DNA from 3 places in the Micromonospora sp. NPDC005161 genome. Region 1 is predicted to be linked to each of the others. Evidence: predicted binding sites of a transcription regulator. Region 1 holds the regulator's gene; each other region holds the start of a gene.
What was found. Region 1 encodes HrcA, which represses chaperone genes, less so after heat shock. Its sites were predicted from a motif close to GGTTNGCACNCTCNNNNNGAGNGTGCNAACC; they were not measured.

Region 1 (4,380 bases):
GCGCCCCGGCCACCACCGGCAACCAGGGGCGGCGGGCCTGCTTGGCCGCCTCCCGGGCCGTGGCCACCCATTTCTCCCGGGCCCGTACGCCCCGGTCGCCGCGCCACTGGGTGACCGAGCGGACCGCCGCCCAGGGCACGATCTCGTCCACCCCGACCTCGGTCATCGCCTGCACGGCCAGCTCTCCCCGGTCGCCCTTGGCGATGCCCTGCACGATCACCAGCCGGGGTACGGGCGCGTCCACGTATCCCCGAGAGGTGATCGTGAGTTCCAGGCTGCCCCGGCCGACGGCGGTGACCACGGCGGCGGCCGTGCCGCCCCGGCCGTCGGCGAGCAGCAGCTCCTCGCCGACCCGCAGCCGCTGCACGGTGGCGGCGTGATGCCCCTCGGGACCGTCGAGGGTCATCGTGTCGGCGGTGGGCAGCGACTCGACCAGGAACAGTGGGGCGGACACGATGATCAGGCTAGCCGCGCCCGTCAGGCGTGGCCGTTGAACGCGTCGCGCATCCGGGAGAAGAAGCCGCCCTGCTTGGTCAGCTCGGCGACCTCCTCGCCCCGGGTCTTGGCGAAGTCGCGCAGCATCTTCTCCTGGTCCGGGTCGAGCTTGGTCGGCGTCCGGACGTCCAGGTGCACGTAGAGGTCGCCCCGCCCGGTGCCACGCAGGTGCGGCACACCGCGGGCGCGCAGCCGCAGCGTGCTGGCGGGCTGGGTGCCTGCCTTGACGTCGACCGTCTCCTCGCTGTCCAGCGTCTTGATGGTCAGCCGGGTGCCCAGCGCCGCCGCCGTCATCGGGACGGTGACCCGGCAGTGCAGGTCGTCGCCCTTGCGGGAGTACACGTCGTGCGGCCGCTCGTGAATCTCCACGTAGAGGTCACCGGCGGTGCCGCCACCCGGGCCCACCTCGCCCTGCTGGGCCAGCCGGATCCGCATGCCGTCCTCGACGCCGGCGGGGATCTTCACGGTCAGCGAACGGCGGGTGCGCACCCGGCCGTCGCCTGCGCAGGTGGGGCAGGGGTGCGGGATGGTGGTGCCGTAGCCCTGGCAGACGGTGCACGGCCGGGCGGAGACCACCTGGCCGAGGAAGGTGCGCTGCACCGACTGCACCTCGCCCCGGCCGCCGCACGCCTCGCAGGTGGCCAGGTGGGTGCCGGCGGCCGTGCCGGCGCCGGAACAGGTGGTGCAGAGCACCGCGGTGTCGACGGTGATCGGCGCCTCGACCCCGAACGCCGTCTCGTGCAGGTCCAGCTCCAGCCGCAGGATCGCGTCGGCGCCCGGCCGGGTCCGCGGGCGCGGGCCGCGCGCGCCACCCGCCGCGCCGCCGAAGAACGCGTCCATGATGTCCTGGAACCCGACGAACGGGCCGGCGCCGCCCGGACCACCCGGGCCGCCGGCGCCGCCGCCACCCGGGGCGAGCGGATCGCCACCGAGGTCGACGATCTGCCGCTTCCGGTCGTCCGAGAGCACCTCGTACGCGGCGTTGATGTCCTTGAACTTCTCCTGAGCCTCCGGGTCCGGATTGACGTCCGGGTGGAACTGGCGCGCCAGCTTGCGGTAGGCGCGCTTGATCTCGTCATCGGAGGCTTCCCGGCTCACACCGAGAATGCCGTAGTAGTCCCTGGCCACTGCGTTCCGTGTCCTCATGTTCGTCTCGCGTTGCGCCGGTCGGCGGCCGCAGCCGGCCGTCGGCCCTGACTGGTCAGTTCTGGGCCAGCAACTCGCCCACGTAGCGTGCCACGGCGCGCACCGTGGCGATGGTGCCGGGGTAGTCCATCCGGGTGGGCCCCAGCACCCCCAGGCCACCCACGATGGTGGCGCCCGGGCCGTACCCGGTGCTGACCACCGAGGCGGCACGCAGGTTGTCGAACTCGTTCTCGTCGCCGATCAGCACCCGGGTCGTGCTCGGCTCGGTCTCGCCGATGAGCTTGAGCAACACGACCTCCTCCTCCAGCGCCTCGAGGATCGGCCGCAGCGAGCCCTGGAAGTCGAGCAGGCCGCCCCGGGTGAGGTTGGCGGTGCCGGCCAGCGCGATGCGCTCCTCGTGCCGCTCGACCAGCGTCTCCAGCAGCACGGTGGAGAGCGTGGTCATCGCCGGGCGCAGCTCGGACGGCGCCTCTTCGACCAGCGCCTGCACCAGCGGCGGCGTGTCGGACAGTCGGGCGCCGGCGAGCTTCTCGTTGACCAGTCGGCGCAGGTCGGTGACGTCGTCGGGATGCACCGGCCCGGGCAGCTCCACCAGCCGCTGCTCCACCCGCCCGGTGTCGGCGATCATGACGAGCATCAGCCGGGTGGTGGAGATCGGCACCAGCTCCAGATGGCGCACCGAGGAGCGGGCCAGGCTCGGGTACTGCACCACGGCCACCTGCCGGGTCAATTGGGCGAGCAGCCGTACGGTGCGGTGCACGACGTCGTCGAGGTCGACCGCGCCGACCAGGAAGCGCTCGATGGCCCGGCGCTCGGCCGGGCTGAGCGGCTTTACCCGGGACAGCCGGTCCACGAAGAGCCGGTAGCCGCGGTCGGTGGGCACCCGGCCGGCACTGGTGTGCGGCTGCCGGATGTAGCCCTCCTCCTCCAGCACGGCCATGTCGTTGCGGACCGTGGCCGGGGAGACACCGAGCTGGTGCCGCTCGACCAGCGCCTTGCTGCCGACCGGCTCCTGCGTGGAGACGTAGTCCTCGACGATGGCGCGGAGCACGGCGAGCTTGCGGTCGTCCAGACCCATCCTCCGCACCTCCTGTCGCACGTCGGCCGCCGGCACGGCGGGGCCGGCGGGCCGTACTGGCACTCGACTGTAACGAGTGCCAGTCTACGTCGGCGTGCCCCCCAGCGCGATGATCAAGGCCGCCGCTGTCCGTTCAGACAGGCTGGCCCGGCGGTGTCGCTCTGGTGGGCGTTGCCACGGGCCCCTACCGTGACATCCATGACTGAACCACCTCGCCCTCCCGGTGCGGGAGACCCCGGCGATCAGCCGCCGGAGCCGACCTACCCGCCGGCCGCTCCCGGCCCGGCCTCCTCGGCCGAGCCACCCACCGCACCACTGTCCGGGGCACCCGGCCCGGGCGGCTATCCCCCGGCCGGTGGCTATCCGCCGCCCACCGGTGACCAACCGCCGTCGGGCGGCTACCCTCCGCCACCCGGGGGCTATCCCCCTGGCGGCTATCCGACCGGCGGCGCCTACGGCGGCCCCGGCGGCGGCTACGCCAGCAACGAGGACAAGACCTGGGCACTGGTCGCGCACTTCGGCGGCGCCGCCGGCGCGCTGATCAGCTTCGGCCCGCTGGGCTTCGTCGCCCCGCTCATCGCCTATCTGGCCCGCGGTCAGCAGTCGCCGGCCGTCCGGGCGCAAGCCCTGGCCGCGCTGAACTTCCAGATCCTCTGGTCGATCATCGCGTTCGTGCTGCTCTTCGTGAGCTGGTGCCTGCTCTTCCTGCCCAGCATCGCGGTGGTGGTGATCCAGATCCTGTTCGGGATCATCGCCGGGATGAAGGCCAACGAGGGCCAGCTCTACCGCTACCCGATGTCGGCCAGTTTCATCAAGTGACCCGGGTCGGCCGCTCCCCCGGCCGACCCGGTGCACCGCCGTCGGTCGACCGGCGGGCCGACTGCCGACGGCCGTCGGGCCAACCGGCGGCGGCACGCCGGCTCAGGGCAGCAGGTCGCGCACCACGGCGTCGGCGAGCAGTCGGCCGCGCAGGGTGAGCACCGCCCGGCCGGCCGCGTACTCCGGTGCGGCCAGCAGTCCGTTGGCCAGCGCCCGTTCGGCGCCGGCCCGGCCGGTGGCGTCGAGCACCGCCAGCGGCAGCCCGGTGGTGAGCCGCAGCCGGAGCATGACGTCCTCCATGTGCGCCTCGTCGCCGGTGAGCACCTCCCGGGCGAGGCCGGGTGACGCGCCGGCGGCCAGCCGCTGGGCGTACGCCGACGGGTGCTTGACGTTCCACCAGCGCACCCCGCCGACGTGGCTGTGCGCCCCGGGGCCCAGCCCCCACCAGTCGGCGCCGGTCCAGTAGAGCAGGTTGTGCCGGCACCGGGCCTCGTCGGTGCGGGCCCAGTTGGAGACCTCGTACCAGGACAGGCCGGCGGCGTCGAGGGCAGCCTCCGCGGCCAGGTAACGGTCCGCGGCGACGTCGTCGCTGGGGTACGGCAGTTCGCCGCGACGCATCCGGGCGGCCAGCCGGGTGCCGTCCTCCACGATCAGGGCGTACGCGCTGACGTGGTCCACCCCGGCTGCGACCACCTGCTCCAGCGAGGCGGCGAAGTCCTCGGCCCGCTCCCCCGGGGTGCCGTAGATCAGGTCCAGGTTGACGTGCTCGAAACCGGCGTCGCGCGCCTCCAGGGCGGCGGCGGTGGCCCGACCGGCGCTGTGCTTGCGGTCCAGGATCGCCA
Region 2 (4,380 bases), on a different contig from region 1:
GTTGCCGGAGTGCCCTGTCCCGCCACGTCAGCGAACCTAGTCGACCGGCTGACAGATCAGAACGGTCGGTGCCCCGGCGACCCGGGTGAGCACCAGGCTCGCCGCCGCGTCACCGGTCAACCGCAGGTCCCGCCGGAGCTGCTCCGGAGTGAGCGCGGAACCCCGCTTGAGGATCTCCACCCGCCCGACCCGGCGGTCCCGCAGCAGGGCCCGCAGGCGCTTGAGCGAGAACGGCAGCACGTCGGTCACCTCCAGGCAGCGCGCGTACGGGGTGCGGGTCGGGTGATCGGCGTAGAGGTAGGCGATGCTCGGGTCGCCGAGGGTGGCGTCCAGCTCGCCGGCCAGCTCGGCGACGAGGTGCGCGCGGACCACCGCGGCGTCCGGGTCGTACAGGTAGCGGCGCGTCGGGCCGACCGGAGCCTCGGCGGCGCCCGAGCCGGTGAGCTCGTGGCGGCGGGTCTCGTCGCCGTCCGCTCCCTGCCGGTAGAGCGTGGCGCGGCGGGGCACCTCCGCCAGCTCGCCGCACCAGAGCGCGGCCTCGACCAGGTCGCCGTCCACGCCGACCCACTCGGCCTCCGCGCCCGCCGGGATGAGCGCGTGATCCAGGCCCGGCGCCACCTTGACGACGGTGCGTGGCACCCGCTCGGCGAGCCCGGTGACGAAGTCCCACGGCGGCGAGTAGGCGCGCGGGTCGAAGATCCGCCGCCCGGTGCCGGCCCGGCGACGGGCCGGGTCGCAGAAGACCCCGTCGACCCGGGAGACGTCGAACGTGGTGGCGTCGCCGCACTCGACCGTGAACAGCTCGGCCAGCCCGTGCGCCGCGGCGTTGGCGGCGGCCATCGCGGCGGTCACCGGATCGGCCTCCACCCCGTACACCCGGATGCCGGCGCGGGCCGCGGCGAGCGCGTCGGCACCGAGCCCGCAGCCGAGGTCGGCCAGGGTACGCACGCCGGCCGCGCGCAGCCGGGCGGCCCGGCGGTCGGCGACCACCCGGCGGGTGGCCTGCTCCAGCCCGGCGCGGGTGAGGAACATCCCGGCGGCGGCCGGGCCGAACTTGCCGACCGCCCGATGGCGCAGCTCGGCCTGGGTCAGTGCCGCCGAGGCCAGTGCCGGCGGCACACCGGTCGCGCGCAGGGCCGACGCCGCGACCAGCGGGTCACCGCCGGCCAGCCCGGCCGCCGCCGCGAGCGCGGCCGACCCCTCGGGGGTACGCAGCGCCGCCAACTGGTCGAGATCCACCCGAGCATTGTCCCGGGCCGACCGGACTGGCCGGACAGTGGTGTCAGTCGGTGGGCGTGGCGGCGACGAAGGCCCGCCAGCTCGCCGGGGGGAAGGTGAGCGCCGGCCCGGCCGGGTCCTTGCTGTCGCGCACGGCGACCACGCCGGGCAGGTTGTCGGCGACCTCGACACAGGCGCCGCCGTTGCTGTTGCTGCGGGAGGACTTGCGCCAGGTGGCGTGGGTCAGGTCCATGTCTGCACCACTTCCTCGATCAGCCGGGCGGACTGCCGGCATGGCAGCGCCTCGCCGGTCACAGTCTCCCAGCGCCGCTCCAGGGCGGCAACGTCGTTCGGGCTGTCCACGGTCTGCCCCCGGAGCTGGTTGTCCAGGTGGGCCAGCTCGGCCCCGTTCTGGAGCCGGGCCAGGATGAACGGGCCGTTGAGCCCGACATGCCAGGGAGCGTCGGCCGGCACGACCCGGACCTGCACGTTCGGCTCGGTGCCCACAGCCAGCAAATGCTGTAGCTGCTCGCGCATGGTCTCCCGGTCGCCGAGTTGCCGGCGCAGCGTGTGCTCCTCCAGCACCGCGACGAGGTGCGGACGCGGCTCGGCGGCCAGCAGGGACTGCCGGGCGAGCCGGGCGACCACCCGCGTCTCCACCTCGTCGGCGGTCAGCTCGCCGCCCACGCCGAGCATCGCCCGCGCGTACCCCTCGGTCTGGAGCAGGCCGGGGATCACCGTCGGGTCGTACCAGCGCAGCGCCGCCGCCTCCCGCTCATTCTCGTCCCACGGGCGGAACCAGTCCGGCGCGGCGTGGAAGCGGATCAGCTCCAGCATGCCGACGAAGAGACCGCCGGTGTCCAGGGTCGAGTCGATGCGGCCGACGTAGTCCGGCTTGACCGGGCTCTGCCCGGTCTCGACCGCACTCACGTACGACGATGAATAGTTGATCAGTTTGCCCAGCTCCTCCTGGCTGAGCCCGCGCGCCTGGCGTGCGCGGCGTAGCTGTTCGTGCAGGAACGTCAGTGTCGGTATCCGGGACACTCGGCTCCCCTTTCCGCGGCTTCTGGTGGAGGCAACCGACGGTAGGGAGATGGCCACTCTGTGGCGAGGTGTTCCCGGCGTGTTGCGGTAACGACTGGCGGATCTGTGGCGACACGGCGAACGGTGCGTTGGCACTCTCCTTGACGGAGTGCTAGCCACGGAATAACCTGCGATTAGCACTCTCACCCTGAGGGTGCCAGCTTCCGGGTTTCACGACCCGGGTGCGAAACGCCAGGCGGACCGGCACCCGCGACGACGGCCCCGCCCGGTGGCATGTGGCAGATTGACGCTGGTCGGCCCCGCCGGCCAGCAACGAAACCAATACCCCAGGAGGGTATGCCCGTGACTACCGCGACCAAGGTTGCGATCAAGCCGCTCGAGGACCGGATCGTGGTCCAGGCGAACGAGGCTGAGACCACCACGGCGTCGGGCATCGTGATCCCCGACACCGCCAAGGAGAAGCCGCAGGAGGGCACTGTCCTCGCTGTCGGCCCGGGCCGGATCGACGACAACGGCAACCGTGTGCCGCTCGACGTCAAGGTCGGCGACACCGTTCTCTACTCGAAGTACGGCGGCACCGAGGTCAAGTACGCCGGCGAGGAGTACCTGGTGCTCTCCGCCCGCGACGTCCTCGCGGTCATCGAGAAGTAAGCAACCGATCAGTGCCATTGCCCCGGTCCGGCTCGCCGGGCCGGGGCAGTGGCGCTTCGAAGGGACATTCATGGCGAAGATCCTGAGCTTCTCGGACGACGCCCGGCACCTGCTGGAGCACGGTGTCAACGCCCTCGCGGACGCGGTCAAGGTCACCCTCGGCCCGCGCGGGCGCAACGTCGTCCTGGACAAGAAATTCGGTGCGCCGACGATCACCAACGATGGTGTGACCATCGCCAAGGAGATCGAGCTCACCAACCCCTACGAGAACCTCGGCGCGCAGCTGGTCAAGGAGGTGGCGACCAAGACCAACGACGTCGCCGGCGACGGGACCACCACCGCGACCGTGCTGGCCCAGGCCATGGTTCGCGAGGGCCTGCGCAACGTGACCGCCGGGACCAACCCGGCCGGGCTCAAGCGGGGCATCGACGCGGCGGCCACCAAGATCTCTGAGGCGCTGCTCGGTCGGGCCGCGGAGGTCACCGGCAAGGAGTCGATCGCGAACGTGGCGACGATCTCCGCGCAGGACTCCACCATCGGCGAGCTGATCGCCGAGGCGATGGAGCGGGTCGGCCGCGACGGTGTCATCACCGTCGAGGAGGGCTCGATGCTCACCACCGAACTGGACGTGACCGAGGGTCTCCAGTTCGACAAGGGCTTCATCTCGCCGAACTTCGTCACCGACCTGGAGGGTCAGGAGTCCGTCCTTGAGGACGCGTACATCCTGGTCACCACCCAGAAGATCTCGGCGATCGAGGAGCTGCTGCCGCTGCTGGAGAAGGTCCTGCAGAACAGCAAGCCCCTGCTGATCATCGCCGAGGACGTGGACGGCCAGGCGCTCTCCACCCTGGTGGTCAACTCGCTGCGCAAGACCCTCAAGGTCTGCGCCGTGAAGGCCCCGGGCTTCGGCGACCGGCGCAAGGCGATGCTCCAGGACATCGCGATCTCCACCGGCGCCGAGCTGGTCGCCCCGGAGCTGGGCTACAAGCTCGACCAGGTCGGCCTGGAGGTGCTCGGCACCGCCCGGCGCGTCGTGGTCGACAAGGAGAACACCACGATCGTCGACGGCGGCGGCCAGAAGGCCGACGTCGCCGACCGGGTGGCCCAGATCCGCAAGGAGATCGAGGCCTCCGACTCCGACTGGGACCGGGAGAAGCTGGCCGAGCGGCTGGCGAAGCTCTCCGGCGGCATCGCCGTGATCAAGGTGGGCGCGGCGACCGAGGTCGAGATGAAGGAGCGCAAGCACCGCATCGAGGACGCCATCGCGGCGACCAAGGCCGCGGTCGAGGAGGGCACCGTGCCCGGCGGCGGCGCCGCCCTGGTGCAGATCCTCCCGGTGCTCGACGACGACCTGGGCTTCACCGGTGACGAGAAGGTCGGCGTCTCGATCGTGCGCAAGTCGCTGGTCGAGCCGCTGCGCTGGATCGCGCAGAACGCCGGTCACGACGGCTACGTCGTGACCCAGAA
Region 3 (4,380 bases), on a different contig from region 1:
GTTCGCCCGGTCCACCTTCGGCGGCGCGTGGGACGGCGAGTTGGCCGGGTCGGTGGGTCGCGACGGCGCCGGATGCCACGTGGCGGAGCGGGCGGGCGAGCTGCTCGGCTTCGCCGCCTACGGCTCGTCTCGGCCGAGCTGGTTCGGGCCGATGGGTACCGCGCCGGCCGCCGAGGGTTCGGGCATCGGCGGGGTGCTGCTGCGTCGCTGCCTGCGCGATCAGCGGGAAGCGGGGCTGGACCAGGCGCAGATCGGCTGGGTGGGGCCGGTGCCGTTCTACTCCGGCAGCGCCGGCGCCCGGATCGAGCGGGTCTTCTTCCTGTACCGGCGGACGCTGAACGCCAAATAAGGGCGAATGGGATATAGACTCAGATAGTGCCATTCGCCCGCGTCGGGCATCGACGCCCCCTACCGTTTCGGTAGAGGAGGCAGCCATGACCACGGATGACGACCAGACCGAGGACGGCCCGCAGGTCACCTGGAAACCGGTCGGCGAACTCCCCGGCCAACTGCCGCTCGACCGGCTCGACTACGGCGACGCCGAGCAGTTGGCCGAGATGACCACCAACGGCGAGCCGGTGGCCGAGGAGTCGCAGGAGATGGTGGACGCGCCGATCCAACTGCCCCCGCCGTACGACCGGGCGCAGAAGCGGCGCAACCAGCGCCCGCTACCCACCTGACGACGAACGGGGCGGACCGCGTCAGCGGCCCGCCCCGTTCGGTGTCGGATCTGGACTCAGAAGTCCATGTCCCCGCCACCCGGGCCAGCCGGGGCAGCCGGGGTCTTCTCCGGCTTGTCCGCGACGACGGCCTCGGTGGTGAGGAAGAGCGCCGCGATGGAAGCGGCGTTCTGCAGCGCCGACCGGGTCACCTTGGCCGGGTCGATGATGCCCGCGGCCAGCAGGTCCACGTACTCGCCGTTGGCGGCGTTGAGGCCGTGACCCGCTTCGATGTTACGGACCTTCTCCACCACAACGCCGCCCTCGAGGCCGGCGTTGACGGCGATCTGCCGCAGCGGGGCGTCCAGCGCGACCTTGACGATGTTGGCACCGGTCGCCTCGTCGCCGACCAGGTCCAGCTTGTCGAAGGCGGTCTTGCCGGCCTGCACCAGCGCGACGCCACCACCCGGGACGATGCCCTCCTCGACGGCGGCCTTCGCGTTGCGAACGGCGTCCTCGATGCGGTGCTTGCGCTCCTTGAGCTCGACCTCGGTGGCCGCGCCGACCTTGATCACCGCAACGCCACCGGCCAGCTTGGCCAGCCGCTCCTGCAGCTTCTCACGGTCGTAGTCGGAGTCGCTCTTGTCGATCTCGGCCCGGATCTGGTTGACCCGACCCTGGATCTGGTCGGCGTCGCCGGCACCGTCGACGATGGTGGTCTCGTCCTTGGTCACCACGACCTTGCGGGCGCGGCCCAGCATGTCGAGGCCGACGGCGTCCAGCTTGAGGCCGACCTCCTCGCTGATGACCTGGCCACCGGTGAGGATGGCGATGTCGGCGAGCATGGCCTTGCGGCGGTCACCGAAGCCCGGAGCCTTGACGGCGACGGACTTGAAGGTGCCCCGGACCTTGTTGACGACCAGGGTGGCCAGGGCCTCGCCCTCGATGTCCTCGGAGATGATCAGCAGCGGCTTGCCCGACTGCATGACCTTCTCGAGGATCGGGAGCAGGTCCTTGACCGACGAGATCTTGCTGTTGACGATCAGGAGGTAGGGGTCGTCGAAGACGGCCTCCATGCGCTCCGGGTCGGTCATGAAGTAGGCCGAGATGTAGCCCTTGTCGAAGCGCATACCCTCGGTGAGCTCCAGCTCCAGCCCGAAGGTGTTGCTCTCCTCGACGGTGATGACGCCTTCCTTGCCGACCTTGTCCATCGCCTCGGCGATGATCTCGCCGACGGTGCTGTCGCCAGCGGAGATGGAGGCGGTGGAAGCGATCTGCTCCTTGGTCTCGACGTCCTTGGCGAGCTTGGACAGCTCCTCCGAGACGCTCGCGACCGCAGCCTCGATGCCCCGCTTCAGGGCCATCGGGTTGGCGCCGGCGGCCACGTTGCGCAGGCCCTCGCGAACCAGGGCCTGGGCCAGGACGGTCGCCGTCGTCGTGCCGTCACCGGCAACGTCGTCGGTCTTCTTGGCGACCTCCTTGACCAGCTCAGCGCCGATCTTCTCGTACGGGTCCTCGAGCTCGATCTCCTTGGCGATGCTCACACCATCGTTGGTGATGGTGGGGGCACCCCACTTCTTCTCGAGCACGACGTTGCGGCCCTTGGGGCCGAGGGTCACCTTTACGGCGTCGGCGAGCTGGTTCATGCCCCGCTCGAGGCCGCGGCGCGCCTCTTCGTCGAACGCGATCATCTTGGCCATACGGCGTTGTCCTCCTGGACACTCACGGGCCACCCGAGATGTGTGCCCCGGGTGGGCCGCCTGGTGTACGCACCTTGGGACGTCGCCACCTGGCGACGACGACGTCCTTCGGCCGGGCCGGATAGCCCGCGACGACCGGCCATGTGTCACCCCGGCGTCTCCGCGCCGGCGCGACCCTGGCCCCACCGTCCCGACCATTGGCACTCACGGTATGCGAGTGCCAATGACTTGTTTAGCACTCTCCCCTGCCGAGTGCAAGCACGAACGCCTCGGTCAACGGAGTTCCGCGGCTAGTCCGGCGCCGTTCACCGGCCCCTCATGGGCCCGCTGCTCGGCGTACGTCACCAGCAGCCCCACCAGTTGCGCGAGATGGACGGGGAGGGCCAGCACCGCGCCGACGGCGATCACCAGCACCACGCCGATCGCGGAACCCGGGGTGGCGAGTGGGTCGGCCCCGAACGGGGCGCTGCCGACCCCCTCCAGCACGCCGGCGACCACAGTGCCGACGATCAGCGCCGCCGCCACCAGCGCCACCCGACCCAGCAGCAGCCCCAGCCGGTCGTGGAACATCCGGAACGACCGGCCGATCGGGTTCTCCCGCTCGAAGAGATAGACCGGCCCGGCCATGCTGAGCGCGAAGGCGAGATAGATGCCGGGGAGGACGCAGAAGCAGACGCCCAGGCCGACGATCACGCCGATCAGCAGCGTCCAGCCCCAGAGCCCGAGCGCGCGGCGCAGGCCGTAGCGCAGCGCCTCCCCCAGGCTGACCGGCTCACCGACCGCCTGACGGGTGATCACCCAGGTGCCGGCCGCCCAGCCCACGGCCTGCACCAACCCGATCAGCAGGCTGCCGCCGATGAGCACCAGGAACATGGTCGCCAGGTCGGTGAAGAAGGTGTCCGGCAGGGAGGTCGACTCCTCGACGGCGGTCGTCTCCCACTTCGCGGTCGGGTCCAGCCCGAGCGAGAGCACCGACAGCACCGCCGCCGGCAGCACCTGCGTGAGCAGCAGGATGGGCAGCAGCAGTCGCCAGCCACGCCGGACCGCGCCGACGCACCGGTCGAACCAGGCGCCCAGCCCGGCCCCCGGTGGGGTGACCAGCCGGTCCGCCGGATCGAGGCCCGGCGGATACCACCCGGAGGCCGGGGGTCCCGGGTACCAGGGCTGCCCGCCGTACGGCCCGGCGCCGACCGGGTAGCCGCCGGTGGGCGGGAACACCCAACCCTGCGGAGGCGCGCCCGGTGGCGGCCCCCAGGCGGGCGGCACGCTCGGATCCCAGCCGGGAGGGGCACCCGGCGGCGGGCCCCAGGGGGATGGCGCGGTCGGGTCACCAGCGGGAGGACTTGACGCGGCCGGGTGCGGGCCGGACGGGTCGGGCTGACCCGGGGGTGGGGAGGCCGGGGGCGGCTGGTCGGACATGAACCCTCCTCAGCAACGGCTGGAATGGTTCACGATCTTCCAGGGTCCGGCCGCGTGACGCAGCCCCGGCCCTCCGGGACGAGCCGGCGTCGGCCCACTCAGGCGATGACGCGCACCCGCTCCGCCTGCGGGCCCTTCTGGCCCTGCGCGATGTCGAACTCCACCCGCTGGCCGTCGTCCAGCGCCTTGTAGCCGTCCATCTCAATCGCGGAGAAGTGGACGAACACGTCCTGACCGCCGTCGACGGCGATGAAGCCGTAGCCCTTTTCGGAGTTGAACCATTTAACGGTGCCCTGTGCCACGGTGCACTTCCTCACTCTGCGCGGCGTTGCCTGCCCCGGCGCGCGGCAGGGCCGGGCGCCTCCGGGCCACCGTTCCGGCGATCGATGACGGCCGCTGAAACGGTGACCGAAATCGCACGCTACACGAGGAGTGACGGCCGCGCACGACCACAAATCGGGCATATTCCGATCGCCCCGGCCCCGTTCCCTCGGCCCCGGTTTCCGATCACCCAGATTCACGCCGGTGATTGCCGCAGGCGACGTGAACGGGCGACGCCGGGCGCGTGGACCGCGCAGCGGGATGTCGGAACAACGGTCCGG

Region 2: the regulator HrcA is predicted to act here: its motif matches at 2,434-2,464, upstream of groES (co-chaperone GroES).
Region 3: the regulator HrcA is predicted to act here: its motif matches at 2,555-2,585, upstream of groL (chaperonin GroEL).

What each region holds. Positions count from the first base shown of each region.
Region 1 is NZ_JBSFYQ010000025.1:48,452-52,831, forward strand. It holds gene ACWD5O_RS22905 (16S rRNA (uracil(1498)-N(3))-methyltransferase) at 1-454, opposite strand, end outside; gene dnaJ (molecular chaperone DnaJ) at 478-1,623, opposite strand; gene hrcA (heat-inducible transcriptional repressor HrcA) at 1,697-2,719, opposite strand; gene ACWD5O_RS22920 (DUF4870 domain-containing protein) at 2,918-3,538, shown strand; gene hemW (radical SAM family heme chaperone HemW) at 3,641-4,380, opposite strand, start outside.
Region 2 is NZ_JBSFYQ010000021.1:59,337-63,716, forward strand. It holds gene ybaK (Cys-tRNA(Pro) deacylase) at 1-26, opposite strand, end outside; gene ACWD5O_RS20685 (THUMP-like domain-containing protein) at 37-1,239, opposite strand; gene ACWD5O_RS20690 (DUF397 domain-containing protein) at 1,283-1,471, opposite strand; gene ACWD5O_RS20695 (helix-turn-helix domain-containing protein) at 1,462-2,262, opposite strand; gene groES (co-chaperone GroES) at 2,599-2,913, shown strand; gene groL (chaperonin GroEL) at 2,984-4,380, shown strand, end outside.
Region 3 is NZ_JBSFYQ010000004.1:57,756-62,135, reverse strand. It holds gene ACWD5O_RS05525 (GNAT family N-acetyltransferase) at 1-349, shown strand, start outside; gene ACWD5O_RS05520 (hypothetical protein) at 435-680, shown strand; gene groL (chaperonin GroEL) at 737-2,359, opposite strand; gene ACWD5O_RS05510 (hypothetical protein) at 2,633-3,625, opposite strand; gene ACWD5O_RS05505 (cold-shock protein) at 3,877-4,080, opposite strand.